Regions from separate parts of the Nocardia sp. 149-1B genome, predicted to be linked through region 1. Evidence: riboswitches for the same ligand, from Rfam matches in the RefSeq annotation. Region 1 holds a riboswitch; the other holds the start of a gene.
What was found. Region 1 has a riboswitch for cyclic di-AMP ahead of AC3ANS_RS07945 (C40 family peptidase). Riboswitches for the same ligand answer to the same signal wherever they lie in the genome.

Region 1 (14,703 bases):
ATGCTCGAGTTCCTGCGGAACATGTTCACGATGCAGCGCAACCGCAACGAGCGCGGCGCGTCCGCCGTGGAGTACGGGTTGCTGGTGGGAGGCATCGCCGCGCTGATCGTCGTCCTCGTGTTCGCTCTGGGCAGCAACGTGACAAGCATGTTCAGGGACACCTGCACCAATGTGGCCGGAGGCAGCGCGACCGACACCGCGAACACCGCCTGCCCCTGATAGCTCGTCGAGCCATCCAGTGGCCGCGGACCGCGAGGTCCGCGGCCACTGTCATGTCCGGGCCGTGCTCAGGAGTGGTCCCCCAGCTGCCGGGCGATCGCGATCCGGGTCATCGTGGTGGGGTGCGAGCCGAACCAGAACTGCGACCACGCGGGCGGGGTCAGGTCGGCCAGCGAGTGCAGCGCGAGCTGGCGCTGCACCCCGATGAACGCCTCGGGGTCGTGGGTGGTCTCGAGGGCGTCGACGTCGGCTCGGGTCTCGATCTGCCGGCTGATGCCGTTCTGCACCGGGCTCGCGAGCAGCGTGCCGATGGCCAGCAGCGCGAGCACCAGCGGCACCACCGCGGGGTCGCCCATCTGCGGGCGGCGGCGCCCGACCAGCAGTCCCAGCAGCCCGACGCCGAACACCGCTCCGGCCGCACCGAGCAGCGAGCCGGTGAGCACGTCGTCGTGGCGGGCGTGCCCGAGCTCGTGGGCGACCACCGAGAGCGCCTGGTCGCGCGGCACGTCGTCGACGAGGTTGTCGTAGAGCACCACCCGGCGGGTGCTGCCGAAGCCGGAGACGTACGCGTTGAGCGTGGTCGTACGCCGGGAGGCGTCCGCGACCAGCACGTCGTCGACGGCCACGTGCTCACGTGCGGCGAGCTCGAGCACCTCGGTGCGCAGCGGCCCGTCGGGCAGTGAGGTGAAGGAGTTGAACAGCGGCTCGATGACGACCGGGTAGACGAACGACCCGGCCAGCACCAGCGCCCCCAGCAGACCGCCGGCCACGGCCGGCCAGGCCCGCGTCCAGCGCCGGGCACACGCCACCAGGACGATCAGCACGATCGAGGTCGCGACGATCCCCACCAGCTCGTTCTTCACCAGGTCGGCCGCGAACCCCGGCCACGACTGGTGTGTGAGCCCGTGGTCGCGGGCATGGCGGCGCAGCAGCACGGCGAACGGCAGCGTGATCACCCGCCCGACCACCGCCAGGACCGCCACGGCGAGCACGACCCGCACCCACCACCAGCCCCGCAACCGCCGCGCGAGCCGTTCGCCCCAGGGGCCGAGACCCAGCACGCAGGCGACTGCGAGCGACACCGCAAGCGAGCTCCAGCTCCACACCCGCGCCCACCGGGCGAAGTCCTCGCCACGCTCGATCTCGGCCGGGGTGAACACCGAGGCCGCGTCGGCGGGCCCGGGGGTGCCGCCGGGGACCGGGTGCCACGGCACGAGCCAGGCGGCGAGCACGACGAACGCGAGTCCGCCGAGGAGGGTCACGGCGAGCGCCACGCGGCGTTCACCTCGGACGGGCGGGGTCCTCACCCGGTCGATTGTGGCAGGGCCAGGTCTACGAGCAGGTGGCGCCACTGCTCGGTCAGGTCGCGGGTCGACATGCCGAACACCGACTCCAGGGCGGCGCCCACCGGGCGGCCGCCGTCCACCGCCCGGTAGAACCGCACCAGGCCGGCCTGGCCGCCGTCCTGCGCGAGCAGGCGGCAGGCGAGCCAGGCGCTCTCGTACGTCGCTCCCAGGTGGGTCGCGCGGGTGCCGAACTCGGCGGCCCCGGGCAGCGCCCGGGGAGCACCGTCGCGACGCACCTCGGCGATGATCTGGGCCGCCGAGCGCGAGACCGGCAGATCGACGTCGCGCAGCGCGACGTAGTCGGCGAACCCCTCTAGCAGCCACAGCGGCATCTGACTGGTCCACGCGTTCGCCGCGACATGCGTGGCCTCGTGGCTCATCACGACCTGGGCGCCGGTGGGGCGCAGGCCGGCGTAGACGTCGGGGTTCACGAACACGTGCACGGGCGCGTCGGGGGCGAGCGAGCCGTCCGTCGAGGTGGTGACCGCGGCGATCTGGTCGTAGGTGCCCGGCTCGGCGTTCAGCGCCTGGTCGAGCTCGTCGACCGAGCTCGGCACCTCGACCACGAGGCCGCGGTCCCAGTCGGGGAGCACGCGGCGTACGACGGGGACCGCGGTCGTGGCCCGCCGCGCGTAGCGGTCGGCCTCGGCGGCGGTCCCGTCCACCAGCACCAGGGTCCGCGCGGTGCGCCGCACCTGCAGCGGGCCCGTGAGCCACAGCGGCGACACCCGGTCGCCGCCGCCGAACCCGGTCAGGGCCACCGCGTCGCCCTCCTGCCGCAGGTGCACGGTCACCTCGGCGTGCGCCGAGGACCGGTCGAAGCCCGCGAACCGCCAGGTGGCGTCGACGGCGGCGGTCCAGGAGCCGTCGGCGGCCGGGGCGCCCTCGGCGTCGACGTAGCGCAACGTGAAGTCGGCGACGTCGAGCTGGTCGGCGTTGTGCACCAGCGCCGAGAGCAGCGCGGCCGCGGCGGGGTCGTCGGCCGGCGCGAGCGCCTCGGCCGCGGCGGCGTCATCGGCACCGACCGCACGCTGGAACCTCGCCAGGGTCTGGGCCGCCAGGCCGGGCGACGCGCTCTGCGACTGGGGATGCGGCGTGGAGGCGACGTAGACGTCGTCGTCGGTCAGCCACCAGGCGAACAGCCCGGTGGCCACCACCAGGCACAGCGAGAGGCCGGCCACCCACCATCGTGGACGACCGGCCTCTCTGCGTTGGTCGGTGGTGTCGCTCACCAGTCGGCCGAGGATCAGCCGGGGCGGACCGCGCCGGAGTAGGGCATCGAGAACACGCTGGACACCGTGACGCCGGTGCCGGGGTTGGCCGCGTGGACGATCAGGCCGTTGCCGATGTACATGCCGACGTGGCTGATCGGGCTGTAGTAGAACACCAGGTCACCGGGCTGCAGGTCGCTGGAGGCGATGTGCGGACCGGAGCTGAACTGGGCGCTCGAGGAGTGCGGGAGCGCCACGCCGGCCTGGGCCCAGGCCATCATCGTGAGCCCGGAGCAGTCGAACGCGCTCGGCCCGGCAGCGCCGTAGACGTAGGCGTCGCCCACCTGAGCCAGGGCGTACTGGACCGCCGCGGCCGCGCGCCCCGAGGCGGGGACGTCGGAGGGGGCCCGGACCGTGCCGCGGGACAGGATGTCCTCGCGCTCCTGGGCCTTGAGGTCGGAGAGCAGCGACTTGGCGGCGGAGAGCTTCTCGTCGATCGTGGCCTTCTCGGTGGCCAGCTTCTTCTCGAGCTCGGCGACGTCACCGGCGCGCTTGCTGGTGGCGTCGCTGCGGATGTCGAGCGACTTCAGCTCGGTGGCGTAGTCGTCGAACAGCTGCGACTGCATGTCGTTGAAGGCCGACATCGTGGAGAGCTGGGAGAGGAAGGCCTGCGGGTCGTCGGAGACGACGACCTGGCCGACCGCGGTCAGGCTCTGGCCTTCGTACTGCCGGACCACGGAGTCCTGGACCTGCTCGCGCACGACCTGGAGCCGGGCGTCCTGGCGGTCCTGGTCCGCGCGCAGCGAGCCGAGGTCGCTCTGGAGGGCGTGGAGCTGGAGCTTGGCGTCGTTGTAGCGCTCGGAAGCCTGCTCCGCCTCGTGGTAGAGCCGGTCGACCCGGGCCTGGACGTCGGTGATGTCGGGCTGCGCCTGCGCGGGCGAGGAGGGCATGAGGCCCACCGCCGCGATCATGGCGCCACCGGACAAGATGGTGATCAGTCGCTTCCGGCCGTTCAGCACGAGCGGGCGCTCTCCCTTGCACGTCGTACGCCTACCGGGTGAGCTGACGGATTCGGGCACGACATTTGCCCTACGCCTCGAGAGGCGATTCACCCCAGGTGGTCCAGGACCACCGATGGTTCCCCGGCTCCCGGACCGGCGAACCGGTCCGAGACTCAGCGCGGTGGCCGCGCGGATCCGAATGATCCACACCCACGGCCACCTGAGCCACACACGTTAATGCGCCTCTCGGGCAGCGGCCAAGTTTCCGGGGATGTCGCCGTGAGTTTCTCGTCACGCGGGACCGATCTTTACCCGGGCAACGCCTCAGGAGTCACACGGGTCACATCCGTCACGCCGACTCGACCACGGGTGGACCGTCGACGGCCTGAACGAGACGCAACGGCGGGACCAGCCCGCCCTGGGCGAGGACGTCGAGGGCGCGGCGCCCGTCGTCGTCGAAGGTGAGCTCGGGCGGGGGCCCGAGCAGCACCGTCACCACGCAGTCGTGGCAGTGCAGACCCCGCACCTCGCAGGAGTCACAGTCGATTCGCGTCGTCATGTCAAGAACGGTCGCAGGGACCACCGACACCCGGACCCGACAGCGCCACCTGCCGGCGTGTCGCCCGGACCGCCAGCCACGAGCCCAGGGCCAGCAGCAGGTCGCCGCCGGTGTGCAGCACCCGGGTCAGGAGCGCCAGCGCCGTGGCGGTCGTGACCCCCGTGACCGGTGCCAGCAGCGCGATCAGCGTGACCTCGCGGGCGCCCACACCCGCTGGCGCGAGCACGACCACCACGCCCACGGCGTACGCCGTCGTGAACGCCCCGGCCGCGACCGGGAAGAGCGCGACCGACGGCTCGGGCGCCAGCGCCAGCACCGCCGCCGCGTAGCAGCTCCACGTCACTGCCATCAGGCCCACCAGCACGCCCACCCCGGGCAGCGAGAGCCGCAGCGCGCGCCCGCCGCCGGCGACCGCCGAGCCGGCCCGGTTGACGGCGTACGGCGTCAACCCGGCCGCGCAGACCGCGATCCCGCCGGCCACCAGCCACCACGGGACGCCGGGGTCCCAGGCCCCGCTGAGCGCGAACGACCCCGCCACGAGCCCCGAGGTGGCGAGGTTGAGCCACAGGAACGTCAGCGAGGTGCCGATCGTGACCCGCGCGGGCACGTCGAACCCGCGGGCCAGGCCGGCGTGCGCGCCCATCGACCACACAGAGCCCGGGATGTACTTGCCGAGCTGGCCGACGAAGAACACCGCCCGACCCTCCCCCGGCGGCAGCCGGTGGCCGTAGCCCGCGAGGAGCCGCAGCCACGCCACGCTGGTGACGAGCAGGCCCGCCACCACGAGCGCCGCCGCCACGGCCAGGCCGAGCGGCGACGTACGCCGGAGCACGTCCCCGAGCTCCTCGTGCTTGTCGTGCAGGCCCCACCACGCGAACCCGACCACCGCGGCCAGGAAGCAGCCGCGCAGCACGTCGATCCAGCGGCGGCGGCTCACGGCGCCTGCCCCAGGGTGATCAGCGCGGTGCGGGTCGGATAGGGCAGCGCCGGGGTGCGGCCGCGGGTCCAGCGCACCTCGGCCCGGGGGCCGAGCGCGGCGATCGCCTCCCGGTAGCGCGCCCGGTCGACGTTGTCGAACACCACCAGCCCGCCGTCGGCGAGCCGGTCGACCGCACGCTCCAGGCAGGCCTCGCGGGCCCGCCCGTCGACCACCACGAGGTCGAGCTCGCCGTCGACATCGTCGATCGCGTCGGCGTACGCCGTGAAGTCCAGGCCCTCGAAGCCCCGCTTGGCCGAGCGGACTCCGCCCGGGCCACGGCGTGGTTCCACCACCCGCAGGGACACGTTGTCCGCGTCGCGAGCGGCGAGGGCCGCGGCCGTGCGAGCCGCCCATCCCGGGTCGTGCTCGACGCTCACCACCGCACCGGCCCGTCCTGCCAGCCAGGCCGTCGAGGCACCCGAGCCCCATTCGAGCACGCGGGCGCCCGGGCGCTCGCGCAGGAACTCCTCGACCGCGTCCGCCGAGGCGAGCGTCCACCAGGGCACGTCCAGGTCGAGCATGTCGTCGAGGTCGTAGATCGAGAGCCACGAGCGCACCCACAGCGCGGTCCGCGAGCGCCGGGCGGCCAGGTCGAGGGGACCGAGCAGCCCGGTGACCTGGAGCAGCCGGCGCACGGCCCGCAGCGTCGCGACGTAGATCCTCTTCACCGGTCCTCCTCGGTCGCGTCGGAGACGCGCAGCGTCAGCAGCCGCAGGTCCCCGTCGGCATCGGTCACCCTGATCACGAGCCGGCCCTCGCCGTACGCCGAAGCCACGGCGGCCGGCACGTCGGCAGCGAAGTCGTCGCCGGTGCCGCCCACCTGGACGGACGAGCCGTTGACCTCCAGGGCGATGCCGGGTCGGCCCAGCGCGCTGCCGCGCAGCACCAGGTCGTGACCGAGCGCCCAGCCGGGCAGCACGAAACCCAGCCCGGCGCTGCGCTGCGCCAGCCCGATGCCCGGGTCGTCGTGGTGCACCGACCACCCGTCGAGCATCATGTCGCCGCCGGACCAGCCGTGGTCGAGGTCGAGACCGCCCGCGGGGTAGTCCTCGAGGACGAGGTCGCAGCGGGCGACGTAGGACATCGTGACCGTCCGCCACCACAGGTGCCGGGTCACGTCGGCCAGGCGGGTGCAGTTCGACCCGATCCGGTCGACGCCGCTGACCGTCGCGAGGAACTCGGTCGGGCCGGCGCTCCACGTGCCCTGCCGCTGGTCGTCGTAGGCCGCCAACGGCCCGACCACGTAGGTCGCGCAGTTCTCGCGACCGTCGTTGGACTCGCGCACGAAGACGCCGTCCTCGGTGTGCGGCTGGCACACCACGAAGCCGCCGCGCGGGATCGACGGCGCCAGCTCACGCACGCTCGTGCGCCAGTAGTCGGTCGGTAGGTCGTAGGTCGGCCACCGCTCCCCCACGTCGGGCGCGAGCGCCGCGGCCGGGATGCTCGAGTAGGCGTAGTTGTAGGGGAACAGCTGGACCTGGACGACCACCGGCGCCACGAGCGCGAGCGCCGCGAGCGACCAGCCCCGGCGGTGCGCGGCCACGGCCGCGATGCCGAGCGTCGCGAGCACGGCGAGCGCCGGGTAGGCGAACAGCAGCTGGCGCAGGCCGTTGTAGAGGTTCGAGCCCCGCGCGATCGACAGCAGCGGCAGGGCGAACGCCTGCAGCAGCACCACGACCAGCACGATGCGCGCCGGGTCGGCGCGGAGCCGGCGTACGGCGAGGACCGCGCCGAGACCGCCGAGCAGGAGCAGCAGCGTGGGGACCTCGGTGATCAGGAACGCCGGGACGTACCACCTGCTCCCGCTGGAGCCACCGAACTTCGAGGACTCCGACACCGAACCCGTCAGCGCCTCCCACGGCGTGCCGAACGGTGCCGGGTAGACGAGCGCGATCACACCGACGCCGACACCGATCGCCGTGACGACGGCCAGCGAGCGCGCGACCCGGTCGCCCCGCCCGAGCAGCAGAGCGGCCAGCGCCGCGAGGGCCAGGCCGGGCCAGATCCCGGGGCGGGTGCCGGCGGCCAGCACCACGCCGGCGGCCGCGGTCGCGGCTCCGGCGACCACCAGGCGACGCCGCCCGGCCACGGCGACCACCGCGAAGCCCAGCGACGCCAGCGTGTAGCCCGTCGAGACCGGCACGTCCTTGACGTTGAACATCGCGTGCCCGGTCCACGCCGGCATCGCGGCCAGCGCGGCCGCGGCGACCAGGCCCCAGCTCCACGACCGCAGCGCGAGCCGCGTCAGGGCCGCGACCGCGGCCAGTGCCGGGAGCGAGAGCAGGCCGACACCCAGGTGGCGCACGGCGTACGCCGTCGCGGTCGTCGACACCTCGCCGGCGCCGTCGACGCCCGTCAGCAGCCCCAGACCGTGCAGGAGCAGCATCGTCACCGGCGCGTAGACGTAGACGGTCCCCGCCCACGGACCGGGTGCGTCGCCGTGCAGGTCCTGGTCGAGGACGTACCACCCGGAGCTGCCGAGGTAGTTCCGCATCCTCAGCACGTGGTAGGTCTCGTCCCAGGACACCCCGATCCGCCAACCGCCCGCGAAGACCATCACGGTCGCGCAGGCCAGGACGGCCGCGGCCACGACGAGCAGAGGGCGGGGTACGCCAGCGGTCACGTGCGCTGGCCCAGGCCCCGGTTGCGCGCGTGCACGACCATCTCGGCGAGCAGACCGAACAGCGTGAGCTGCAACCCGGCCATGACCATCAGCACCCCGGCGATCAGCAGCGGCCGGTCGCCGATCGGCTCCCCGAGGGTCTTGACGACCGTCAGGTAGCCCAGCGTGAGGAAGCCGAGCAGCAGGCTGGCCATCCCGACGGCCCCGAACAGGTGGGAGGGGCGGTTCTCGTAGCTGAGCAGGAACCGCACCGTCAACAGGTCGGCGAACCCGCGCCAGAAGCGGGCCAGGCCGTACTTGCTCGACCCCGACATCCGGGCGTGGTGCTGCACCGGCACCTCGGAGACCCGGTGGCCCATGCCGTGGGCGATCACCGTCAGGTAGCGGTGCATCTCGCCGTACAGCATCGGCGAGACGTCCTCGGCGACCGCGGCGCGCATCGCCTTGTAGCCGGAGTTGAAGTCGCGGCCGGGTGCGCCCGAGAGGAGCCCGGTGGTCCGGTTGTAGACCCGGGAGGTCGTGCGCTTCACGAACCGGTCCTGGCGCACCAGCCGGGCTCCGGTGACCAGGTCCGCGCCGGCGTCGATGCGCTCGAGGAGCCGCTCCAGCTCGGCGGGGTCGTCCTGACCGTCGGCGTCCATCATCACGACCACGTCGGCGCCCCCGTCGAGCGCCCGCCGGAAGCCGCGCTGCAGCGCCGCGGCCTTGCCGAGGTTGTGGCGCAGCGTCTCGAGCTCGACCGAGGGGATCTCGGCCATCAGCGCCGCCATCACCTTCCCGGTGTCGTCGGTCGAGCCGTCGTCGACGACGAGCACGCGGCCCGACGGGTCGAACGTGGAGACCTCGGCGGCGATGCGCGGCACCAGCACGCGCAGGTTCTCGGCCTCGTCCAGCGCCGGTACGACGACCCACAACATGCGGCCAGCCTCGCGACGCCGGGTGAACGTGCCACGACGACGCCGCGACGAGGTCACTACGAGCGGGCGAGCAGCTCCACCAGCGCGGCGGGCGAGACCACCCGGGCGCCGCCGCGGGCCACGTCGTCGGCGACCGCCCGGTCGTCGGTGACCACGACGACCACCCGGCCGACCGGCTCGGCCGCCACCAGGTCACGCAGGACGTCGTCGGCGATCACCCCGCGCGGGCTGAACAGCACCTTGACCCCCCGCGGTGCGTGCACCGGCGGCCGGTGGTCGGAGTCGGCGGCGTCGAACACCACCGTGGTCTCGGCCCGGGTGCGGGCCACCACCGGCGCGAGCGCGGTCACGAGGCGGTTGCGCTGGGCCTCGAGCGGCGCGCTCGGCCACGCGGTCTTGGTGAGGTTGTAGCCGTCGACGAGCAGCCGGGCGCGGGGCATCGCGAGGTACTGCTCGAGCAGCGCCGCGCTCGAGGACCCCAGGGCGCCGGCGGAGCTGGGGTCGCGGCTGCCGGCGGCGGCGACGTCCGCCTCGACCCGGTCCCCGGGCGCCCCCGAGACCGTCGGCAGCGCGAGCTCGCGGCGCAGCCCGGTCGCGGCGTCGATCACGGTCTCCAGCAGCACCCGCGCCCGCAGCGTCGCGTCGTCGCGCTCCGATCGCGCCTCGCGACGGCCCCGGGCCGCCTCGGACTCGAAGCGCTCGACGAGCCCGCGCAACCGCCGGTTGTCCTTCTCCAGGGCCGCGCAGCGCTCCGCGGCCTCGGCCTCGGCGGCCTCGCGGGCGGTCGCGGCTTCCTCCGCCAGGCCGCGCGCCTCGCGCTCGGCGACCCGGGTGTCCCCCAGCTTGCGGCGCAACGCGGCGTTCTCGGCCTTGTACTCCTCGACCTGGGCCCGGTGCGCCGCCCGCAGGTCGCGCACGGCCTGCTCGGCATCGGCGAGCCGGGCACGCAACCGCTCGACCTCGCGGTCGGCACCCGTGGCCCGCTCGGGGGTGGCCGTCTCCGCGACCCGGCGTACGGCGTCGTCGACGCCCGCCGCCCAGCCCTCGGGGCGGGTCAGCCACAGCCGCGCCGCGCCGGCCGCCGGGTCGGCCTCGGGGTCGTCCGGCACCCGCGCGGCCACCTGGGTGCCGACCCGGGCCCGGAAGTCGTCGTCCGCGAGCGCGTCGGCGATCGCGGTGCCGCCCAGCCGGGCGCGCCGGGCGGGCGCGAAGTCGGCCACCCGGCGTACGGCGGCGGGCAGGCGCGGCACATCGGGCAGCGCATCGGCGGTGAGCGCGACGACGCGGGCGCGCACCGGCTCCGGGAGCTCGCCGAGCGAGCGGAGCACTGGATCGGTCACGGCTGGCTCGTCAGCCCGACCGGCTGTCGGAGCCGGCAGGCTCGCCCGCCGGCGCCGCGAGGTGTCTCGGCACGATCTCGATCGCGTCGGACCGGCCGCACCAGCGGCAGGTCACGGTGTCGACGGCCTCGGCGCGGACCTCGATCTCCTCGACCCGGTGGTCGCCGGCGAGGTCGAAGTGCCAGAACTCCGTGGTCCGGCGGCTCCGGGTGACGTCGAAGCGGGTGAGGTTGCCGCAGCCGGAGCAGCGCCAACGGTGACCGGCGTCGGGGATCCCGGGGGTCATCGCGCTCCTCTCCTGCTGGGCTCTCGGCGGTCGGGCCTGGTCCGGGCCTGGCCGGCCCGCTGAGAACACAGCCTATGCCTCCGACCCCGCGCGGCTCCCCAGGATTGTCGGCGCCCCGATCTAGCGTCGTCGACATGTCCACCACCCCGCGCAGCAGCGTCCGCGAGGCGCTCACCCGCTGGGAGTCGCAGCGCAGCTTCGACGAGCTCGGCCGCCCGCTGCGCGACATCACCTTCTGCGTGGTCGACCTGGAGACGACCGGTGGCTCGGCCGAGGGCGGGTCGATGATCACCGAGATCGGGGCGGTCAAGGTCCGCGGCGGCGAGGTGCTCGGCGAGTTCCAGACGCTGGTCAACCCGCGCACCGAGATCCCGGCGTTCATCGCGGTCCTCACCGGCATCAGCAACTCCATGGTCGCCGACGCGCCCCCGATCGAGTCGGCCCTCCCGGCGTTCCTCGAGTTCGCCGCCGGCACCGTGCTGGTCGCCCACAACGCGCCGTTCGACGTCGGCTTCCTGCGCCACTTCGCCGAGCAGCAGGGACGCCCGTGGCCGCGGTTCGAGGTGCTCGACACCGCCAAGCTGGCCCGCCGAGTCATCACCCGCGACGACGCCCCCAACTGCAAGCTGTCCTCGCTGGCCCGGGCGTTCGGGTCGACCACGACCCCCAACCACCGCGCGCTCTCCGACGCCCGGGCGACCGTCGACGTGCTCCACGGGCTGATGGAGCGGCTCGGGGGCGTCGGGGTCCACACGCTCGAGGAGCTGCAGACGTTCTCCTCGCGGGTCAGCTCCGCCCAGCGCCGCAAGCGCCACCTCGCCGAGGCGCTACCCCACGCCCCGGGCGTCTACCTGTTCCGCGACGACCGGTCCCGGGTGCTCTACGTCGGCACCTCCCGTGACCTGCGCACCCGCGTGCGCTCCTACTTCACCGCGTCGGAGACGCGGTCGCGGATGGGTGAGATGGTCGGCCTCGCCAGCACGGTCGACGGCATCGAGTGCGCGACTGCGCTCGAGGCCGAGGTCCGTGAGCTGCGGCTGATCGCCGAGCACAAGCCGAAGTACAACCGGCGCTCCCGGTTCCCCGAGAAGGTCCACTTCCTCAAGCTCACCCGGGAGCCGTGGCCGCGGCTCTCCCTGGTGCGCCGGGTGCTCGACGACGACGCCGACTACCTCGGCCCGTTCTCCTCGAAGAAGACGGCCGAGAAGTGCCTGGCCGCGCTGCACGAGACGTTCCCGGTGCGCCAGTGCTCCGACCGGCTCCCGCGCGACCCTTCCGGTTCCGGCGGGCGGGCGCCGTGCGTGCTGGCCGAGATGGGGCGCTGCCTGGCGCCGTGCGACGGCAGCGTCGACGAGTCGGCGTACGCCGCCGTCGTGCGCCAGCTGCGCGACTCCGTGCTGCGCCGTCCCGACGAGGTGGTCGAGACCATCAACGCCAAGATGGCCGCGCTGGCGGCCGACGAGCGCTTCGAGGAGGCCGGTCTCCACCGCGACCGCCTGGCCGCGTTCGTCCGGGCCGCAGCGCGCACCCAGCGCCTCTCCGCCCTCACCCGCTGTCCCGAGGTGGTGGCGGCCCGGCGCGAGGACGACGGGCGGTGGGCCGTCCACGTGGTCCGCCACGGCCGGCTCGCCGCGGCGGGCGTGATCCCCTCCGGGGCCGACGCCCACGCCTACCTCGCGACGCTGCGGCTCTCGGCCGAGACCGTCGCCGACGCGCCCGGCCCGATCCCGGCGGCGAGCGCCGAGGAGACCGAGAAGGTCCTGCGCTGGCTGGAGTCCCCCGGCATCCGGCTCATCGACGTCGACGGCGAGTGGAGCTGCCCCGTGGCGGGCGCGACCCGCCACCTCGCGATCCACGACGCGGTCAACCAGTCCCGCCTCTCGCTGGTGCCGTTCGGTGAGCGGAGCCGCACCCTGAGCACGGTCCACCAGCCCGCGCGGTGACCTCGGGCGATACAGTCCGGAGGTGATCACCGCCATCGTCTTCGTCAAGGCCGACGTCGCCCGGATCCCCGAGGTGGCCGAGGAGATCGCCGCCCTCGACGGGGTCAGCGAGGTCTACTCGGTCACCGGCCAGGTCGACCTGATCGCCCTGGTGCGGGTGCGCAACCACGAGGACGTCGCCGCGGTGGTCGCCGACAAGCTCAACAAGGTCGCCGGGGTCACCGCGACCGAGACCCACATCGCGTTCCGCACCTACTCCCGGCACGACCTCGAGTCGGCCTTCTCGCTCGGTCTGGACTGACCGGGTCGTGGACTGGTTCGGCGACCACTGGCTCGACATCGTCGGGTGGGGCGGCAGTGCCCTGCTGGTCTTCTCGCTCCTGCAGGCGCGGGTGCTGCGCTTCCGCATCCTCAACACGCTGGCCTGCGTCGTCCTGATCTTCTTCAACGCGATGATCGACGTGTGGCCGATGGCCGCGATGAACGTCGTGCTGTCCGCGATCAACATCTGGTTCATCCTCAAGCTGCGCGGCGAGCGCCACGACGAGGCCGTGTTCGACGTCCTCGAGGTCGGCCCCGACGACGGCTACCTCCGGCACGTGCTGGCGGGGCACCGCGAGGACATCCTGCGTTACCAGCCCGACTTCGCCTGGCAGCCCGGCGAGGGCGACGACCACGCGTTCATCGTGATGAAGGGCGACGAGACCGTCGGGGTGGTCGTGCTGCGTCGCGAGGGTGACGTCGCGCAGATCCGGCTCGACTACGTCACCCCGCGCTACCGCGACTTCACCCCGGGCGAGTTCGTCTGGCGGCGCAGCGGCATGCTCACCGCCCTGGGCGTCCGCCAGGTGTCGACCCCGCCCAACATGGTCAGTGCCTACTACGACCACGTCGGCTTCCGCCGGGCCGGCGAGGCGTACGTCCTCGACGTCTGAGGTCCGGCGTCCGGCCGCCGGTCAGCCGGCGGTGGCCGCGATCCAGCGGTCGAGCGCGGCCCGGGCGGCGCCCGTGTCGATGGCCTCCGCGGCCCGCGCGATGCTGACGCTCAACGCGTCGATCGGCTCGACGTCCGGCGTGTCGTGGACCGCGAGAGCGGCGCCCGCGTTGAGCAGCACCGCGTCGCGGACCGGTCCGGTCCGCCCGTCGAGGACCCGGCGCACCACGTCGGCGTTGAAGGCAGCGTCGCCACCGCGCAGCGCCTCCGCGCTCGCCCGGGCGAGACCGAGGTCCGCCGGGTCGAGGACCGACTCGGTGACGACTCCGTCGTGCACGCGCCAGACGACCGAGGTGGTGGTCGTCGTCAGCTCGTCGAGCCCGTCGTCGCCGCGGAACACCCACGCGTCGACGCCGCGGCGCGCGAACACGCCCGCCATCGTGGCGAGCTGACCGTCGTACGCGCAGCCGATGGCCTGGGCGCTCGGCCGAGCCGGGTTGGCGAGCGGGCCCAGCAGGTTGAAGGTGGTGCCGATGCCGAGCTCTCGCCGGGGTACGGCGGCGTGGCGCAGGGCGGGATGGAACGCCGAGGCGAAGCAGAACGTGATGCCGGCCTCCTCGGCGACCGCGGCGACGCGGTCGGGCGGGAGGTCGAGCCGGACCCCGAGGGTCTCCAGCACGTCGGCCGTCCCCGCCTGCGAGGACGCCGACCGGTTGCCGTGCTTGACGACCCGGGCGCCGGCGCCGGCAGCCACGATCGCGGACATCGTGGAGATGTTGACCGACATCGAGCGGTCGCCGCCGGTGCCCACCACGTCGAGGGTCCGGCCCGGCACCGTGATCGGGGTCGCGACGGCATACATCGCCTCGACCAGGCCGAGGACCTCGTCGATCGTCTCGCCCTTGGCGCGCAACGCAACGGCGAAGCCGGCGACCTGGGCCGAGCTGGCCTCCCCGGAGAGGATCTCCCCCATCGCCCACGCGGTCTGCGCCGCGGTGAGGTCGGTCCCGGCGACGAGCGCGCCGAGGACCTCCGGCCAGGCCGTCATCGGGCGGTCACGTGCGCGCTGGCACGTGCGGGCGGAGCAGCGAGACGACGGTCTCGGCCAGCTGGATCGGGTCCAGCGGGTGGGGTACGGCGGCCTCGGCCCGCGACCAGGTCGCGAGCCAGGCGTCCTGCGGCCGGCCGGTGAGCACCACGATCGGCGGGCACTGGTAGATCTCGTCCTTGAGCTGCTTGGCGATGCCCATGCCTCCGGCGGGGACCGCCTCGCCGTCGAGGATCACCAGGTCCAGACCACCGGCGTCGAGGTTCGCGATCACGACCGGCTCGGTGGCGACCTCGA
Region 2 (14,703 bases), 2.0 Mb from region 1:
CACGCCGCCGGTGTAGACCTCGCGACCGGTCGCTCCCAGATCCGCCCCGCGCAGCGCGGCCCCGTCGGCGACGGTGTCGAGACCCTGCCGCTGCAGGTACGCCGCCGAGGCGTCCACGACCATCGCCACCGCCATCGCGAGCACGAACGCGAACCCGATGATCATCAGCGTGGCCTGGCCGCGCTCGTCAGGGCGCGGGTCAGGGCGCCGCACGGTCGATCTCCTGGAACTGCCCGATCGGGACGGTGTGGGTGGCGTCGAGGGCGAAGCTCGGCGCCCCGCCGCCGAAGAAGCTCGGCAGCAGCGGCAGGTCGACGTGGGAGGACACGACCACCGTGATCACGGAGGTGCCGGCGTGACAGTCGTGCGGGTACGGCGTACACCGGACCTGGACGTCGATCGGGACGCCGTGGACACCCTGGTCGTCCAACGCCTGCCGGGCCGCCGCCTCGGCTCGCGCCTTGCCCTCGACGTCGGTCGGGGCGAGGGCGTACGCCCGGGCCGCGGCGCGGGCGGCGCCGCTGACGCCGAATGCGCCGCGCTGCACCTCGAAGACCGACATCACGATCCAGAGCATCGGGATGAGCAGCAGGATGCCGAGCCAGACCAGCTCGACCAGCGCGCTCCCCCGCTCGTCGCGGCGGCCCCGGCACCGGGGCCTCACGGTCGCTCCTCCTCGACGGCGTGCCCGGTCACGGTCAGGGAGATCCCGGGGCCGCCGATGCCCAGCGCCGGAACGGTGGCGTGCACGATCACCTCGACGCCCGGCGCCCCGTCGACCATCGCGGGGCGGGCCTCGATGTCGCGCGCGAACCGGCCCGAGATCGCGCCGTCGATCTGGCGGTGAGTCCGGGCCGCGCCGTCGGCGGGACCCCGGTCCATCGTGGCGGCGTAGCGGGCGCCCTCGGAGGCCGCCGACGCCAGGGTGTTGCGCACCAGCAGCACGAGCGCCACCTGGAGGATGCCGAGGAAGAGCGGCACGAGCACGACGAGGACGAGCACGAAGTCCACGACCGCGGACCCGCGCTGACCACCCCGCCGCCTGCTCACCACGCCTACTTCACTTGGTTGAGCGCGGAGTCGAGCATCCCCGTCAGCTGGTCCTTCGCGACGCTGGTGATGGCAACGACCAGACCGGCGGTCATCACCGTGATCATCACCCAGCCCGGCACGTCACCGCGCTCGTCACGGGCACGAGGCACCGTCAACGCGAGGTAGAGGCGCGTGAGCGCCATCGAGATGTGTTCCATGGGTTCGTCCGATCTCCAAGGGTTCCTCTGCCAGTAGGCACATCAACGGGTGGTCAGGTGGAGCCCGACGACGCCGGGCCAGAACGCGAAGAGCACGGTGATCGGGAGGACGAGGAACACGACCGGCACCATCATGAAGACCTCCTTGCGGGCGGCCGCCTCGATCAGCTCGCGCCTTCCGGCCTCGCGGACGTCGGCTGCCTGCGCGTGCAGCACGTCGGCCAGGGGCGTGCCGCGCTCGACCGCCACCGCCACGCCCTGGGCGAAGCGGGCAACCAGAGGCAGCCCGGTCGTCGAGGCCATCGCGTCGAACGCCACCGCCACCGGCTCACCCGTGCGGATCTCGGCGAGCACCCTGCCCAGGTCGCTGGAGAGCTCACCACCGCTGCGGCGTACGACGCGGTCCAGGGCGGCGACCGGCCCCTCGCCGGCCGCGACCGCGAGCGCGAGCAGCTCGGCGACCGTCGGGAACTCCGCGAGGATCCGCCGCTCGCGGCTGCGGACCTGGCTGGTGAGGTAGGTGTCGCGGGCCAGGACCCCGGCCACGAACGCGATCACGCAGAACAGCAGCGACCCCACGGCCGATCCGGGGGCGCTCAGCATCCGCAGCACGCCCCAGGCCGCGGCCACCGCGAACCCGATCAGCCCCCACAGGACCTGTTCGACACGGAAGTCGTGCACGGTCTTGTCGAGCCCCGCCCGCTGCAGGCGCCGGCGCACGGACGCTGCTCCGCCCAGCACCCGCTCGACCGTGTCGGCCGCGGAGCGCAGGACCGGGCCGAAGACCCCGGCGGCGGCCGACGTCGGCGAGGACGAGGTGACCCGCAGCTCGGGGGTGTGGCCCACCCGCGGGAGGTCACGGACGTAGGGCAGCACCCGCACGGCCAGCTGGGGTCGGCGCACGACCCGGACCCGCGCGGCGACGAGCAGCACGCCCGAGGCTGCGGTGGCGCCGAGGAGCGCACCCCACACCGACGGGGTCACGAGAGGATCCGCCGTTCGGTGGGGAGCCGGCCGATCCGCATCATCAACCGGTAGGCGACCACACAGGCGCCCGCGCCGACCGCGAGCACGACGACGCCCGTGGGCGAGGCGTAGCGGTGGATGACCTCGGACTGGAAGGACATGAGCAGCAGGACCAGCCACGGCGACGCGACGGCCAGACGGGCGCCGTTGACGGTCCAGGACTGCCGCGACTCGAGCTCCGAGCGCGTGCGCGCGTCGTCGCGCAGGTACGTCGAGAGGTTGCGCAGGAGCCGGCCGAGCTCGCCACCCCCGACCTCGCGGGCGATGCGCAGGCCCTCGACCACGCGATCGCCCACAGGATCGGCCAGACGGTCCTTGAGCCGGTCGAGGGACTCACCGAACCGGCCGGTCACCTGGTAGTCGAGCGCGAACTGGTCGAAGGCCTCGCGCAGCGGCTCGGGACCGCGGGTGGCCAGGGCGGACAGCGCGTCCGGAAGCGACATCCCGGCACGGACCGCGGAGGTGAGGTTGTCGACGGCCTCGGGCCAGACCTCGGCGAGCTCGCGCTGGCGTCGCCGCGCCCGCCCCGACACGATCGCCACCGGCATCCAGGCGCCCATCAGCCCGAAGGCCAACGCCACCGGCGGTGTCGCCGAGATCGCCTCGATCACCACGGTCACGACCAGGCCGCACACCAGGCAGAGCGCGACGAAGCCGGTCACCGACACCTGTCCGAGGCCCGCGCGGGCCAGCAGCTCCGTGGCCCGGCCGCGACCACCGACATCGGCACGGGGGCTGCGCGGCAGCGCGAACGCGCTCCAGACCAGCATCAGCCCCACGCCGACACCCAGCCCGACGAGCGCACCCATCAGTGTTCCTCGGCCAGCAATCGGTGTACGTCGATCCCGAGCCGCTCGTAGCGCTCGGGGTGGGGTGGCATCCCGCCGGTACGCCGGAGCTCGCCCGCGCGGCGCTCGAACAGCGGCTCGGTCTCGATGACGTCGTTCTCGACCCGGCCGGGCACACCGACCACCTCGTTGACCCGGCGTACGCCCCGCTCGTCGATGCCCAGGTGGACCACCACGTCGACGCTCGCCGCGACGGTCGGCACGACGAACCGCGCCGAGATGTTCTCACCAGCGAGCAGCGGCAGCGTGCACATCTTCACCAGGGCCTCGCGGGCGCTGTTGGCGTGGATCGTGCACATGCCGGGCAGCCCCGCGTTGAGCGCGAGAAGGAGGTCGAGGCACTCCTCGGCGCGGACCTCGCCCACGATGATGCGGCTCGGCCGCATGCGCAGGCTCTCCTTGACCAGGTCGCGCAGGCGGATCTCGCCGGTGCCCTCGAGGCCGGACTGACGGGTCTGCAGCGGCACCCAGTCGGGGTGCTGGAACCGCAGCTCGAAGACCTCCTCCGCGGACACCACGCGGTCACCACCGGGGATCGCGGCGGCCAGGCAGTTGAGCATCGTGGTCTTGCCGGCCTGAGTGCCGCCGGCGACCAGGACGTTGAGCCCGGCACGCACCGACGCATCGAGGAACGCAGCGGCGCCCGGCGTCAGGCTGCCCAGCTCGACCAGGTCGTGGAGCCGGGCCGCGCGCAGCACGAACTTGCGGATGTTGACCGCCGAGAACCCCCGGCTGATGCCCTCGAGCACCACGTGCAGCCGGTGGCCCTCGGGCAGCATCGCGTCGACGAACGGCTGGCTGATGTCGATGCGCCGGCCGCTGCTCTTGAGCATCCGCTCGACGAGCTCCTGCACCTGGGCCGACGTGAGCACCAGCGTGGTGAGCTCGTGGCGGCCGTGGCGGGCCACGAACACCCGGCTCGGGTCGTTGATCCACACCTCCTCGACCGTGGGGTCGTCGAGGAACGGCTGCAACGGGCCGAACCCCGAGACGCGGGCCACCAGCTCGCCGACCATCGAGTCGATGTCGGGCACCGGGGCGACCGCGCCCGTGAGGCTGTGGTCGTCGTGGTCGCGCACCACCCGCTCGGCGATCCGCCGGACCAGGTCGGCCTCGCGCTGCGGGTCGACGGCCTCGCGCCGCACGGCCTCGCGCACGTGCTGGTCGAGCTGCTCGACGAGCTCCTCGTGCGCGTTCGCCGTACGCCGAGCCGACACGTGACCGGCCGGGTGGGTCGATGGGTGGGTCAGTGACATCTAGTCCCCCGAGATGGTTCCTTGGCCGGCAGTCTTCCAGCCGCAGCGCCCGCTCAAACCCGGACGGACCTCCGCCTGTGGACAACTGCCGACGGGACGTGGGAGCGGGCACCCGACCGTCGACCGATCCCTGGTCGATGTGACGCAGGTCACGCTATCCTCACATGGCGGACTCCCCTGCCGAAGAGACCCCCATGAGCCACCGTCTCGGTACATCTCTGGCGGCCAGCGCCCTCGCGGCGGCCCTGGCGGCGCTGACGCTCGCCTCGTACGGGACGCCGGCGCACGCGTCGGCCCCGGCGAGCTCCGCCGCGCCCCGGGCCACGAGCGGTCCGCCGGAGAACCTGCGCACGACGGTCACGCCCGGAGCTCCGGCCATCGAGGTCAGGTGGGACCCGCCCACCACCGGGCTGCCGTTGGTGCTCGGCTACGAGATCCTCCTCGACGGCGAGGTGGTCGGCACGGTCCCGCTGTTCACCACCTCGTTCACGATCGACAAGGGCCTCACGCTCGGCCACACCTACGAGATCGCCGTGCGCGGCACGTTGGGGGTGGCGACCGGCCAGGAGGCGTACACCGAGCAGACGCTCTACATCGCACCCGTCACGACCGTGCAGAAGGCCAACCCGTCCAACCCCCTGGCGGGCCGGGAGTGGGGCGTCTACACCGGCCTGCAGGACCCGGCCTACATCGGGTGGAACAAGCTGGGCCAGGCGCAGCAGGAAGACCTCGCCCTGTTCGCGATGATCGCCAAGGCCACGTGGTTCGGCCACTGGATCCCCGACGACCGAGCGGGCGAGAAGGTGCGGGCCTACGTCGAGAACGCGCAGGCCGGCGACCCCGACAAGGTGGTGACGGTCTCGCTGTTCCGGATGTTCCCCTGGGAGGGCCAGGAGCGCATCGCGGACCGGCTGCCCACGCCGGCCGAGCAGGCGTCGTACCGCCGCTTCGTGACCAGCTTCGCCGCGGGCATCGGCTCCAGCCGGGTCGCGGTGATCGTGCAGCCGGACGGCTACTTCGTGAAGGACGGTTTCGAGGGCCACGTGCACCAGGACGGCCGGCACCAGGCCCTGCTGCCCGCACGGATGCTCAACTGGACCGTCAAGACCCTCTCGGCACTGCCCAACACCACGGCCTACCTCGACATGGGCTCCGAGGACTGGGCCCGCGGCGACGTCGCGTCGGTGGCGAAGTACCTGCGGCTCAGCGGCGTGCAGTACGCCCGCGGTTTCTCCATGAACATCACGCACGCGAACTACATGGACCGTGAGATCGACTTCGTCCAGAAGGTGTCCGACGCGCTGGCCCGGATGGGCATCGCGGGCAAGCACGCGATCCTGGACACCTCAGACAACGGCCACCCCTTCCACGGCCGCGAGATCAACCCACCCGGGGCCTCGCACTACACCCCGCCCGGCGCGATTCCGCCGTGCAGGACCAAGACGCAGAAGACACCGTGCGACGCCCTCGGCATCCCACCCACCACCGACGTGGACAACCCCGCCTGGGGGCTGGACCCCACCTCCGCCCGGACCGCTGCCAAGTACGTCGACGCCTACGTCTGGGCGAGCCGGCCGTGGCTGCCCCTGCAGGGCACCGGCGGTACGCCCTTCAACGTGGAGTACGCCCAGCTGCTGAAGAAGACCTGGGCGTACTCGCCGTACTTCACCGGCACGCCGTAGCCCCGGACCCTGCCTGGTCCCTGCCTGGTCACTGCCTCCCGGGGCCGGCCTGGTCCGTCGTTTGGTCACCAACGACGGATGGGAGCGCTCCCGATCTGTCGTTGGGGACCAAACGACGACGCTTCCGGCAGCAGGAACGAGTCCCGGCCCGGGCCGCTCACGACCCCGGACATGCGGAAGGATCCCCGGGACGAACCGGGGATCCTTCCGTCTTCGAACGAGCCGAACCCCTCAGGACAGCTCGACGAGCAGTTGGCCGCCGCTGACGGCCTCACCGGGCTTCACCAGCACCCGGCCGACAGTGCCGGCTGCGGGAGCGGTGATCTCGGTCTCCATCTTCATCGCCTCGAGCACGACCAGGACGGCGCCGGCCTCGATGGCCTGGCCCTCCTCGACCGGGATCCGGGCGACGGTGCCGGCCAGCGGGGCGCGCACGCCGTCGCCGTCGCCACCGGCGGGAGCAGCGGCGGGAGCCGCCACGGGCGGGGCGAAGTTGCCACCGGCCATGAAGATGCCGAGCGTGGGCGGCTGCTCCTCCTCGACCTCGACCTCGACCTCGTAGACCTGGCCGTTGACGGTCACCTTCAGCTGCATGTCCTCACCTTCGCCTTCGCCTGGCCGTTCACCGGGCACCGTGGATGATCCGGTGACCCTGGACGGCCACGCGGCCCTGCTGGGCCCACGCCTGACCGCTCCGGTAGTGCACCTGCTTGACCTTGGCGCGGTGGCCCAGGAACGACGCCACCGCGGCGGAGATCGCGAGCACGACCTCCTCGGGAATCTCCTGCTCCTGCCGCGCGCGGACGGCGGCGACCTCGGCCTCGAGGGCCGCCACCCGCTCCGTGAGCTCGCGGACCGCGGCGAGCAGCTCCTGCTCGACGCTGATGTCGGGGCTCACGTCGGGCCCAACCCGTGCTTCTTGGCGGGCCGCACGTCGCGCTTGCTGGCCAGCATCTCCAGCGCCCGCGACAGCTCGGCCCGGGTGCAGCAGGGGTCGATGATGTCGTCGACCAGGCCGCGGCCGGCCGCGACGTACGGCGTGGAGAACGTGGAGCGGTACTCCTCGACCAGCTCCGCGCGCTTGGCCTCGGGGTCGTCGGCCTCGGCGATCTCGCGGCGGAACACGATCTCGGCGGCACCCTCGGCACCCATCACCGCGATCTCGGCGGTCGGCCAGGCGAACACCTTGTCGGCACCCAGGTCCTTGGAACACATCGCGACGTACGCGCCGCCGTAGGCCTTGCGCAGCACGACCGTGAGCTTCGGGACGGTGGCGGCGGAGTAGGCGTAGAGCAGCTTGGCACCGTGGCGGATGATGCCCCCGTGCTCCTGGGCGACACCGGGCAGGAAGCCCGGCACGTCGACCAGCGTGACCAGCGGGATGTTGAACGCGTTGCAGAACCGCACGAACCAGGAGCCCTTGTCGGAGGCGTTGATGTCGAGCACGCCCGACATCACGCTGGGCTGGTTGGCGATGATGCCGACCGTGCGGCCGGTGATGCGGCCGAAGCCGATCACGATGTTCTGGGCGTAGCCGGCCTGCACCTCGAGGAAGTCCGACCGGTCGACGAGGTGCGCGATGACCTCGCGGACGTCGTAGCCCTTCTTGTCCGAGAGCGGCACGATCTTCTGCAGCTCCGGGTCGGGCTCGATCGTGTCGTCGGGGTTGACGATCGGCGGGTCCTCGGTGTTGTTCTGCGGCAGGAAGCTGAGCAGCTTCTTCGCGATCAGGATCGCCTGGTCGTCGTCGTCGGCCACGAAGTGGATCACGCCGGAACGTGCCATGTGGGCGTCGGCGCCGCCGAGTGCGTCGGAGGTGACCTGCTCACCGGTGACCTGGGCGATGACGTTCGGCCCGGTGATGAACATGTGGGCCTTGCGGGTCTGGATGATGAAGTCGGTCAGCGCCGGGGAGTACGCCGCGCCGCCCGCGCACGGGCCGGCGATGATCGCGACCTGCGGGACGACACCGGACAGCAGCACGTTGTTGTAGAAGACCCGGCCGTAGCCGGCCAGCGAACCGATGCCCTCCTGGACCCGGGCGCCGCCGGAGTCGTTGATGAACACGAACGGCGTACCGGTCGTCAGGCTGGCCTTCATCATCGCGACGACCTTGTTGCTGTGGACCTCGCCCGCCGAGCCGCCCGCGACCGTGAAGTCCTGGCTGGCCACGTGGACCGGGCGACCGAGGACGGCACCCTCGCCGGTGACGACACCGTCGGCGGGGTAGTCGGCCTTGTCGAGCCCGAAGTACGTCGACTGGTGCCGGGCGAACATGCCCGTCTCCTGGAACGTCCCGTCGTCCAGCAGGGCGGCGATCCGCTCGCGGGCCGTCAGCTTGCCGGCGTCGCGCTGCTTCTGCAGGCGGGCCTCACCGCCGCCCAGCTCGACCTGGTGGCGCCGCTCGGCGAGCTCGGCGATCCGGTCCTCCATGGACGCGTGGTGGTGCTTGTTCTTGCTCACCGTGATCCCTTCAGGCTCGCTCGACGGTCACGTCGTGCTTGTGACCGTTCAGCGAGACGGCGTAGTGGATGGGGCCCTTGACCGGGCCGGTGCCGGGGGTGGCAGCGGCGGCGAGCTTCTCGGCCGCCTGCTGTGCTGGGTCCTTGCCGACGTTCTTCGGGCCCTCGGGCCGCTCGAGGAAGAACTTCGGCGCGACACCCGGGAACATCGCGTAGGTCAGCACGTCCTCGTCGCTGCCGTCGGCGCCCTCGAGGGCGTTGGCCTCGTCGCAGAGCTTCTGCCACTCGGGCTCGAGCAGGTCGGCGGGCCGGACCGTGATCGGGTCCTTCTTGGTCTGCACGTGCGCTGCCTCGACGATCTCAGGGTCGCGCGGGCCGATGGCCTCGCCGTAGTAGCCGAGCATCAGGTCGGCGAACTCCGCGGTGAGCACCTTGTAGGGGCCCATCAGCACGTTGAACACGGCCTGGGTGCCGACGATCTGGCTGGACGGGGTCACCAGCGGCGGGTAGCCGGCGGCCTTGCGGACCCGCGGCACCTCCTCGAGGACCTCCTTGAGGCGGTCGCCCGCGCCCTGCTGGCGCAGCTGCGACTCCATGTTCGAGATCATGCCGCCGGGGATCTGGCTCTTGAAGATCTCGGTCTCGACGCCGGTGATCGCGGACATGAACTCGGTGTACTTCGGCCGCACCACCGCGAAGTGGTCCTTGATCTTGAGCAGCCGCTCGTCGTCGAGGTTGGTCTCGTACGGCGTGCCGTGCAGCATCTCGACCAGCGACTCGGTCGGGTTGTGCCCCGGGCCCATCGAGACCGAGGAGATCGCGGTGTCGACCACGTCGGCGCCGGCCTCGATCGCCTTCATCAGGCTGACCAGCGTGACGCCGGTGGTGGCGTGGCAGTGCACGTGGACGCGCACGTCCTGGCCCAGCGACTCCTTGATCGCCCCGACGATGTCGAAGGCCGGCTGCGGCCGCAGCAGCGCCGCCATGTCCTTGAGGCAGAGCGAGTCGCAGCCGAGCTCCATCAGCTCGTTGGCCATGTCGACGTAGCCCTGCACGGTGTGCAGCGGGCTCTCGGTGTAGCAGATCGTGCCCTGGGCGTGCTTGCCGACTCGGCGCACCGCCTTGATGGCCTCGCGCACGTTGCGCACGTCGTTGAGGGCGTCGAAGGTCCGGTAGACGTCCATGCCGTTCTCGGCGGACTTCTCGACGAACTTGTTGACGACCGTGTCCTCGTAGTGGCGGTAGCCGAGGAGGTTCTGGCCGCGCAGCAGCATCTGCAGCTTGCTGTTGGGCATCAGCCTGCGGAAGGTCCGAAGCCGCTTCCACGGGTCCTCGTTGAGGAAGCGGATGCACGCGTCGTACGTCGCGCCGCCCCAGCACTCGACGGACCAGTAGCCCGCCGCGTCGATGTCCGCGCACGCGTCGACCATGTCCTCGAGCGCCATGCGGGTCGCCATCAGGCTCTGATGGGCGTCGCGCAGGATCAGCTCGGTGACCCCGATCTCTCGTCGTGCCGCGGCCGCGCCGGTGGCGCCGACGCCCCCTGTCTCGGTGTCGCCGTTGGTCATGGCCTCACTCTCGCAGAGAGGTAAAGCCCCTGCCCCGGGTCCTTGGTCCCTCGTCCCCGGGCCGTTGCTCGTCCGTCCGCGCGTGGTCCCGGGAACAGGGTCCCGGGACCGGCCCGGACGGCGTGCAGACGCGCCGACTCGACCCTCTACGTCAGTGGAAGCGCAGGGTCCCGGGGAACCACTGGTCGGTCCACACCCGCTCGGTGCGCACGCGCGCGCCGGAGTACGGCGCGTGGAGGACCCACCGGTGACCGTGGATGAAGCCGGCGTACACGCCGACGTGGTAGACCCCGCCACCGTCGTAGAAGAAGATCAGGTCGCCGCGGCGCATGGCGCTGCGCTTGATCCGCGTGGCGAAGTGCGCCTGGGCCGCCGACGTGCGCGGGATGTGTGAGAACCCCGCCCGGCGGAAGCTGTAGAACGTCAGGCCCGAGCAGTCGAAGGCGTTCGGGCCGGCGGCGCCGGAGGCGTACGGGTCGCCCTTCTGGTGCACGGCGATGCGCGTCGCGAGGCCCACCTTGCGGAGCGTGGCCTTGCGGGCCGCCCGCTGCTGGGTCTGCCGGTCGGTGGCCGTGGCGCCGTGGGCGCGGTCGAGGGTGACGGGTGCGGTGGTGAGCAGCCCGATGACGAGGGCGCCGCTGGCGAGGGCGCGCAGGATGAGGGTCATGTGCGTGGTTTCCTTCCCACGCCTGTGAGGTGAGCTGTCGGGTTCGGGCGTGGAAGGTGCCCGGCCACCGGCTGGTGGCTTCACCCCGAGCGGTCCCGTGCAGGAGCCTGCTGAACAACACGCTCTGCTGCGCGTCGCGCTGGACGCACGCTGGCGGCGTTGCCGTCGGTCGTCGGGCATCCAGCCCGCCTTCCCTCCGGCGCCTTGCCATCGCACGCCCATCGCGACGCTCGCGACGAGCAGTTGTTCAGCAGCCTCCTAGAGCGGGACCGCGAAGGTGGGTCCCCCACTCCTGCCCCGGATGTTGTCGACCGGTCACGGACGGGCAGGACTCGGCGTACCCGCGACCGGTTGTGCATGGTGCAAACGGTCGGGGACGTTAACCAGACGGCGCGCCCGATCGCGAGTCGGCGGACCGGGTCGAGGGTGGCCCGGGCCACACTCCCCGCGTGGATCGGCCGTCCGGTTGGACGAACGTCACATCGCGGCGGGCTCCACGAGCTCGAGCAGGTCGGCCACGGAGTCGACCACGCGGGTGGGCCGGTAGGGGAAGGTAGCCACCTGCTCGGGGCGTGTCGAGCCGGTCGTGACCAGGATCGTGCGCAGGCCGGCCTCGAGCCCGCTGATGATGTCGGTGTCCATCCGGTCGCCGACCATGACCGTGGTCTCGGAGTGCGCCTCGAGGCGGTTCAGCGCGCTGCGCATCATCAGCGGGTTCGGCTTGCCGATGAAGTACGGCTGGCGCCCGGTCGCGGTGCTGATCAGCGCGGCCACCGACCCGGTGGCCGGCAGCATGCCCTGCTGGCTCGGCCCGCTCACGTCGGGGTTGGTGGCGATGAAGCGGGCGCCGCCGTCGACCAGCCGGATCGCCCGGGTGATCGCCTCGAAGGAGTAGGTGCGGGTCTCCCCCAGCACCACGTAGTCGGGGTCCCGGTCGGTCATCACGTAGCCGATGTCGTGCAGCGCCGTGGTCAGGCCGGCCTCGCCGACGACGTACGCCGTCCCGTGCGGCCGCTGGTCGTCGAGGAACTGAGCGGTCGCGAGCGCCGAGGTCCAGATCGCGTCCTCGGGCACGTCGATGCCGCTGCCGAGCAGCCGGGCACGCAGGTCGCGCGGGGTGAAGATCGAGTTGTTCGTCAGCACCAGGAACCGCCGCCCGGAGGCCTGCAGGGCCGAGATGAACTCCTGGGCGCCCGGGATCGGCACCTCCTCGTGGACGAGCACGCCGTCCATGTCGGTCAGCCAGGTCTCGATCGGGCGGTGGGTCATGGGGCCCATTGTCCCCGGACGGTCGTCCCGACGCTCACCGACGCGGCAGCAGCACCTCGATGCCGTCGGCCGGGTGGGCGCCGGTCACCCGCCCACCGAGCGCCTCGACGACCGAGGTCACCTGGGCGATGCGGTCCATCGGCTCGGCGCCGTCCGCCTCCCGGCCACGCTCCTCGCACTCGACGCGGATGCGCAGGTGGCCGCCCTGCTCGCCGTGGAACACGATGCGCACGGACCCCGCGCCGCGGCGTACGACGTCGGCGAGCAGCAGGTCGGTGACGTGCTCGACGGGTCCGGGCGTGTAGGTCAGCGTCAGGTCGCCCTCGGCGGCCGCGGTCAGCATGCGGTTGCGGACCCCGAGCCGGTCGGCCCAGCGCTGCGCGAGCTGGGTGGCCAGGTCGACGAGCGGCAGCTCGGCTCCGGCCACCAGGCTGCCGCGCCGCGTCATCTCGACCAGCTCGGAGGCGACCGCACCGACCTCCTCGACCGCGGCGAGGCTGCGCGTCGCGGCCGCCTGCACGTCGGGCGGGACGTCGTCGCGCAGGGTCAGGTCCTCCAGCTCGAGGCGCAGACCGGTCAGCGGGGTGCGCAGCACGTGCGAGGCGTGCTCGGCGAAGGCCCGCTCACGGTGCACCCGGTCCTCCAGCTGGTGCGCGCTGGCGCGCAGCGCGATCGAGATCGCGCGCGCCTCGGGGATGCGGGTGCGGGGCAGCTCGAGGTCGAACCGGCCGCGACCCAGCGCGGCGGCGGCGATGGCCAGCCGCTGGAACGGCGAGGACAGGGCCGAGGCGATGAGGAACCCGGCGATGCCGGCGACGACGGCGATCAGGACGAACAGCGCGGCGATCGACCCGGTGTCGCGGCCGACGATGTCTCGGATGACCTGGGGTGACTGGCTCAGCGTGAGCTGGCCGCCGTCGAGCGCGAGGACCGTGGACAGGTCGGAGTCGGGGTCGTCGCTCCCCGCGTAGTCGTGGCCGTGCACGACCAGCGAGTCGCCGCGGGCGGGGTCGTACTCCAGGCGGCTGTCCGGGCTCACCAGACCGCTCAGGAACGCGTCGTCGATCTCGCCGCCGGCGGCCGCTCGGTCGTCGACGATCGCGCCGATCAGCTCCACCTCCTGGCGCAGGTGGACGCCCTCCTGCTCCTGGATCAGGTCGCGGAGCACGAATGAGCGGACGATGCCGGCCCCGAGGAGCAGGATGATGGTGAGGACGACGAACGCAGCGGTGAGGCGCTCACGCATCTGCGGTTCCGCCTTCGAGGCGGAATCCCACGCCTCGAACGGCCACCACTCGGTCGGTCACACCCACGCTCTCGAGCTTCTGGCGCAGCCGTCCGATGGTGACGTCGAGCGTCTTCGTCGAGCCGTACCAGTTCTCGTCCCACACGTCGGCCATCAGCCGGCCGCGGGAGACGACCTTGTCCCGGTTGGCGGCGAGGATGTTCAGCACCTCGAACTCCTTGCCGGTCAACGGGACCTCCTCCTCCCCGGCGTACACCCGCCGGGCATCCACGTCGATGCGCAGCCCGCCGGGCTTTGCGTCCTCGGCCACGGCCGAGGTGGAGGAGGTACGGCGCAGCAGGGCGCGCACGCGCGCCTGCAGCTCGGCCAGGCCGAACGGCTTGGCCAGGTAGTCGTCAGCCCCGTAGTCGAGCCCGACCACCCGGTCGAGCTCGCCGGCACGGGCGGTGACGATCATGATCGCCCCCTCGAACCCCGCCTCCCGGGCGCGACGGCACACCTCGAGGCCGTCGATGTCCGGGAGACCGAGGTCGAGGATCACGACCTCGGGGGAGGTCGCCAGGGTGTCCAGGGCCTTCTGGCCGCTGTCCACCCACGAGACGTCGTACCCTTCGCGCTCCAGCGTCCGGACGAGAGGGAACGCGATGTCCTCCTCGTCCTCCACGACTAGAACTCGGTGCGCCATGGGAGGGAGCATAGGGCCCGAGGCACCCGCTCCGAGGAGAGTGCTCAACCTTCGCCCCCCCGTGTCTCGCGTGACGCGGTCGCTGGCGGGGGCGCGCTCGCCGTACCAGGGTCGGCCCGGCGCGCCGCGGCCGCCTCCCGGCGCCGGCGGATCTCCGCGGCGATCACGAGCACGAGGAGCGCGATGGCGCCGGCCAGCAGGGTCCTGGTGATCGGGTGGCAGATCACCAGGTAGACGTACCCGACCCACGGCAGGGTGCGGACCACCCGGGGCAGCGTGGGGCCGGAGGGCTGCAGCACCCACGGGTCGCGAGCCGGCTCGGCGTCGCCGCGGGTGATGATCCCCTCGGGGCCGATGTGCACGATCCGGTGGGTCACGAGACCGTCGACCCCGGCGCTCGCGGGTGGCCGGAACGTGATGACGTCCCCACGTCGCAGGTCACCGACCGGGACCGCGCGCTCGAGGACGATCGCCCCCTGCGGGATCCCGCCCTCGGCACCGCTGTCCATGGAGCCGCCGGACATGACGTAGCGGTCCAGGCCCAGGCCGATCGGCAGCAGGACGAGGACCGAGACGGGCGCGAGGATGACCACGAGCACGAGCAAGCGCCCCCACGGCGTCGACGCCGGGCGGTGCGGGGAGGTCGTGATCTCCATGCGGGGATGTCTCCGAGTGCGGGTCAGGGAGGATGCCCGTCCGACGCTTCCCCACTCAGCGCCGGACAGACAGGTCCTCCGGGATGGG

Region 2: linked by a shared signal. The riboswitch ahead of AC3ANS_RS17350 (C40 family peptidase) and the one ahead of AC3ANS_RS07945 (C40 family peptidase) in region 1 are both predicted to bind cyclic di-AMP.

The regions. Positions count from the first base shown of each region.
Region 1 is NZ_CM173233.1:1,648,873-1,663,575, reverse strand. Features, by position in the region: gene AC3ANS_RS07960 (Flp family type IVb pilin) at 1-219, shown strand; gene AC3ANS_RS07955 (M48 family metallopeptidase) at 288-1,526, opposite strand; gene AC3ANS_RS07950 (hypothetical protein) at 1,523-2,746, opposite strand; gene AC3ANS_RS07945 (C40 family peptidase) at 2,812-3,747, opposite strand; cyclic di-AMP (ydaO/yuaA leader) riboswitch at 3,808-3,966, opposite strand; gene AC3ANS_RS07940 (hypothetical protein) at 4,127-4,336, opposite strand; gene AC3ANS_RS07935 (hypothetical protein) at 4,338-5,273, opposite strand; gene AC3ANS_RS07930 (class I SAM-dependent methyltransferase) at 5,270-5,983, opposite strand; gene AC3ANS_RS07925 (hypothetical protein) at 5,980-7,938, opposite strand; gene AC3ANS_RS07920 (glycosyltransferase family 2 protein) at 7,935-8,855, opposite strand; gene AC3ANS_RS07915 (NYN domain-containing protein) at 8,912-10,195, opposite strand; gene AC3ANS_RS07910 (hypothetical protein) at 10,206-10,481, opposite strand; gene AC3ANS_RS07905 (DEDD exonuclease domain-containing protein) at 10,616-12,424, shown strand; gene AC3ANS_RS07900 (Lrp/AsnC family transcriptional regulator) at 12,447-12,725, shown strand; gene AC3ANS_RS07895 (hypothetical protein) at 12,733-13,359, shown strand; gene trpD (anthranilate phosphoribosyltransferase) at 13,381-14,406, opposite strand; gene AC3ANS_RS07885 (Rv3143 family two-component system response regulator) at 14,414-14,703, opposite strand, start outside.
Region 2 is NZ_CM173233.1:3,608,858-3,623,560, forward strand. Features, by position in the region: gene AC3ANS_RS17290 (Tad domain-containing protein) at 1-213, opposite strand, end outside; gene AC3ANS_RS17295 (hypothetical protein) at 200-664, opposite strand; gene AC3ANS_RS17300 (TadE/TadG family type IV pilus assembly protein) at 661-1,050, opposite strand; gene AC3ANS_RS17305 (hypothetical protein) at 1,056-1,250, opposite strand; gene AC3ANS_RS17310 (type II secretion system F family protein) at 1,293-2,234, opposite strand; gene AC3ANS_RS17315 (type II secretion system F family protein) at 2,231-3,085, opposite strand; gene AC3ANS_RS17320 (TadA family conjugal transfer-associated ATPase) at 3,085-4,380, opposite strand; gene AC3ANS_RS17325 (glycoside hydrolase family 6 protein) at 4,575-6,062, shown strand; gene AC3ANS_RS17330 (biotin/lipoyl-containing protein) at 6,294-6,656, opposite strand; gene AC3ANS_RS17335 (hypothetical protein) at 6,685-6,960, opposite strand; gene AC3ANS_RS17340 (acyl-CoA carboxylase subunit beta) at 6,957-8,495, opposite strand; gene AC3ANS_RS17345 (methylmalonyl-CoA carboxytransferase subunit 5S) at 8,536-10,092, opposite strand; gene AC3ANS_RS17350 (C40 family peptidase) at 10,244-10,759, opposite strand; cyclic di-AMP (ydaO/yuaA leader) riboswitch at 10,788-10,856, opposite strand; gene AC3ANS_RS17355 (HAD-IIA family hydrolase) at 11,237-12,028, opposite strand; gene AC3ANS_RS17360 (ATP-binding protein) at 12,063-13,274, opposite strand; gene AC3ANS_RS17365 (response regulator transcription factor) at 13,267-13,959, opposite strand; gene AC3ANS_RS17370 (S24/S26 family peptidase) at 14,004-14,615, opposite strand.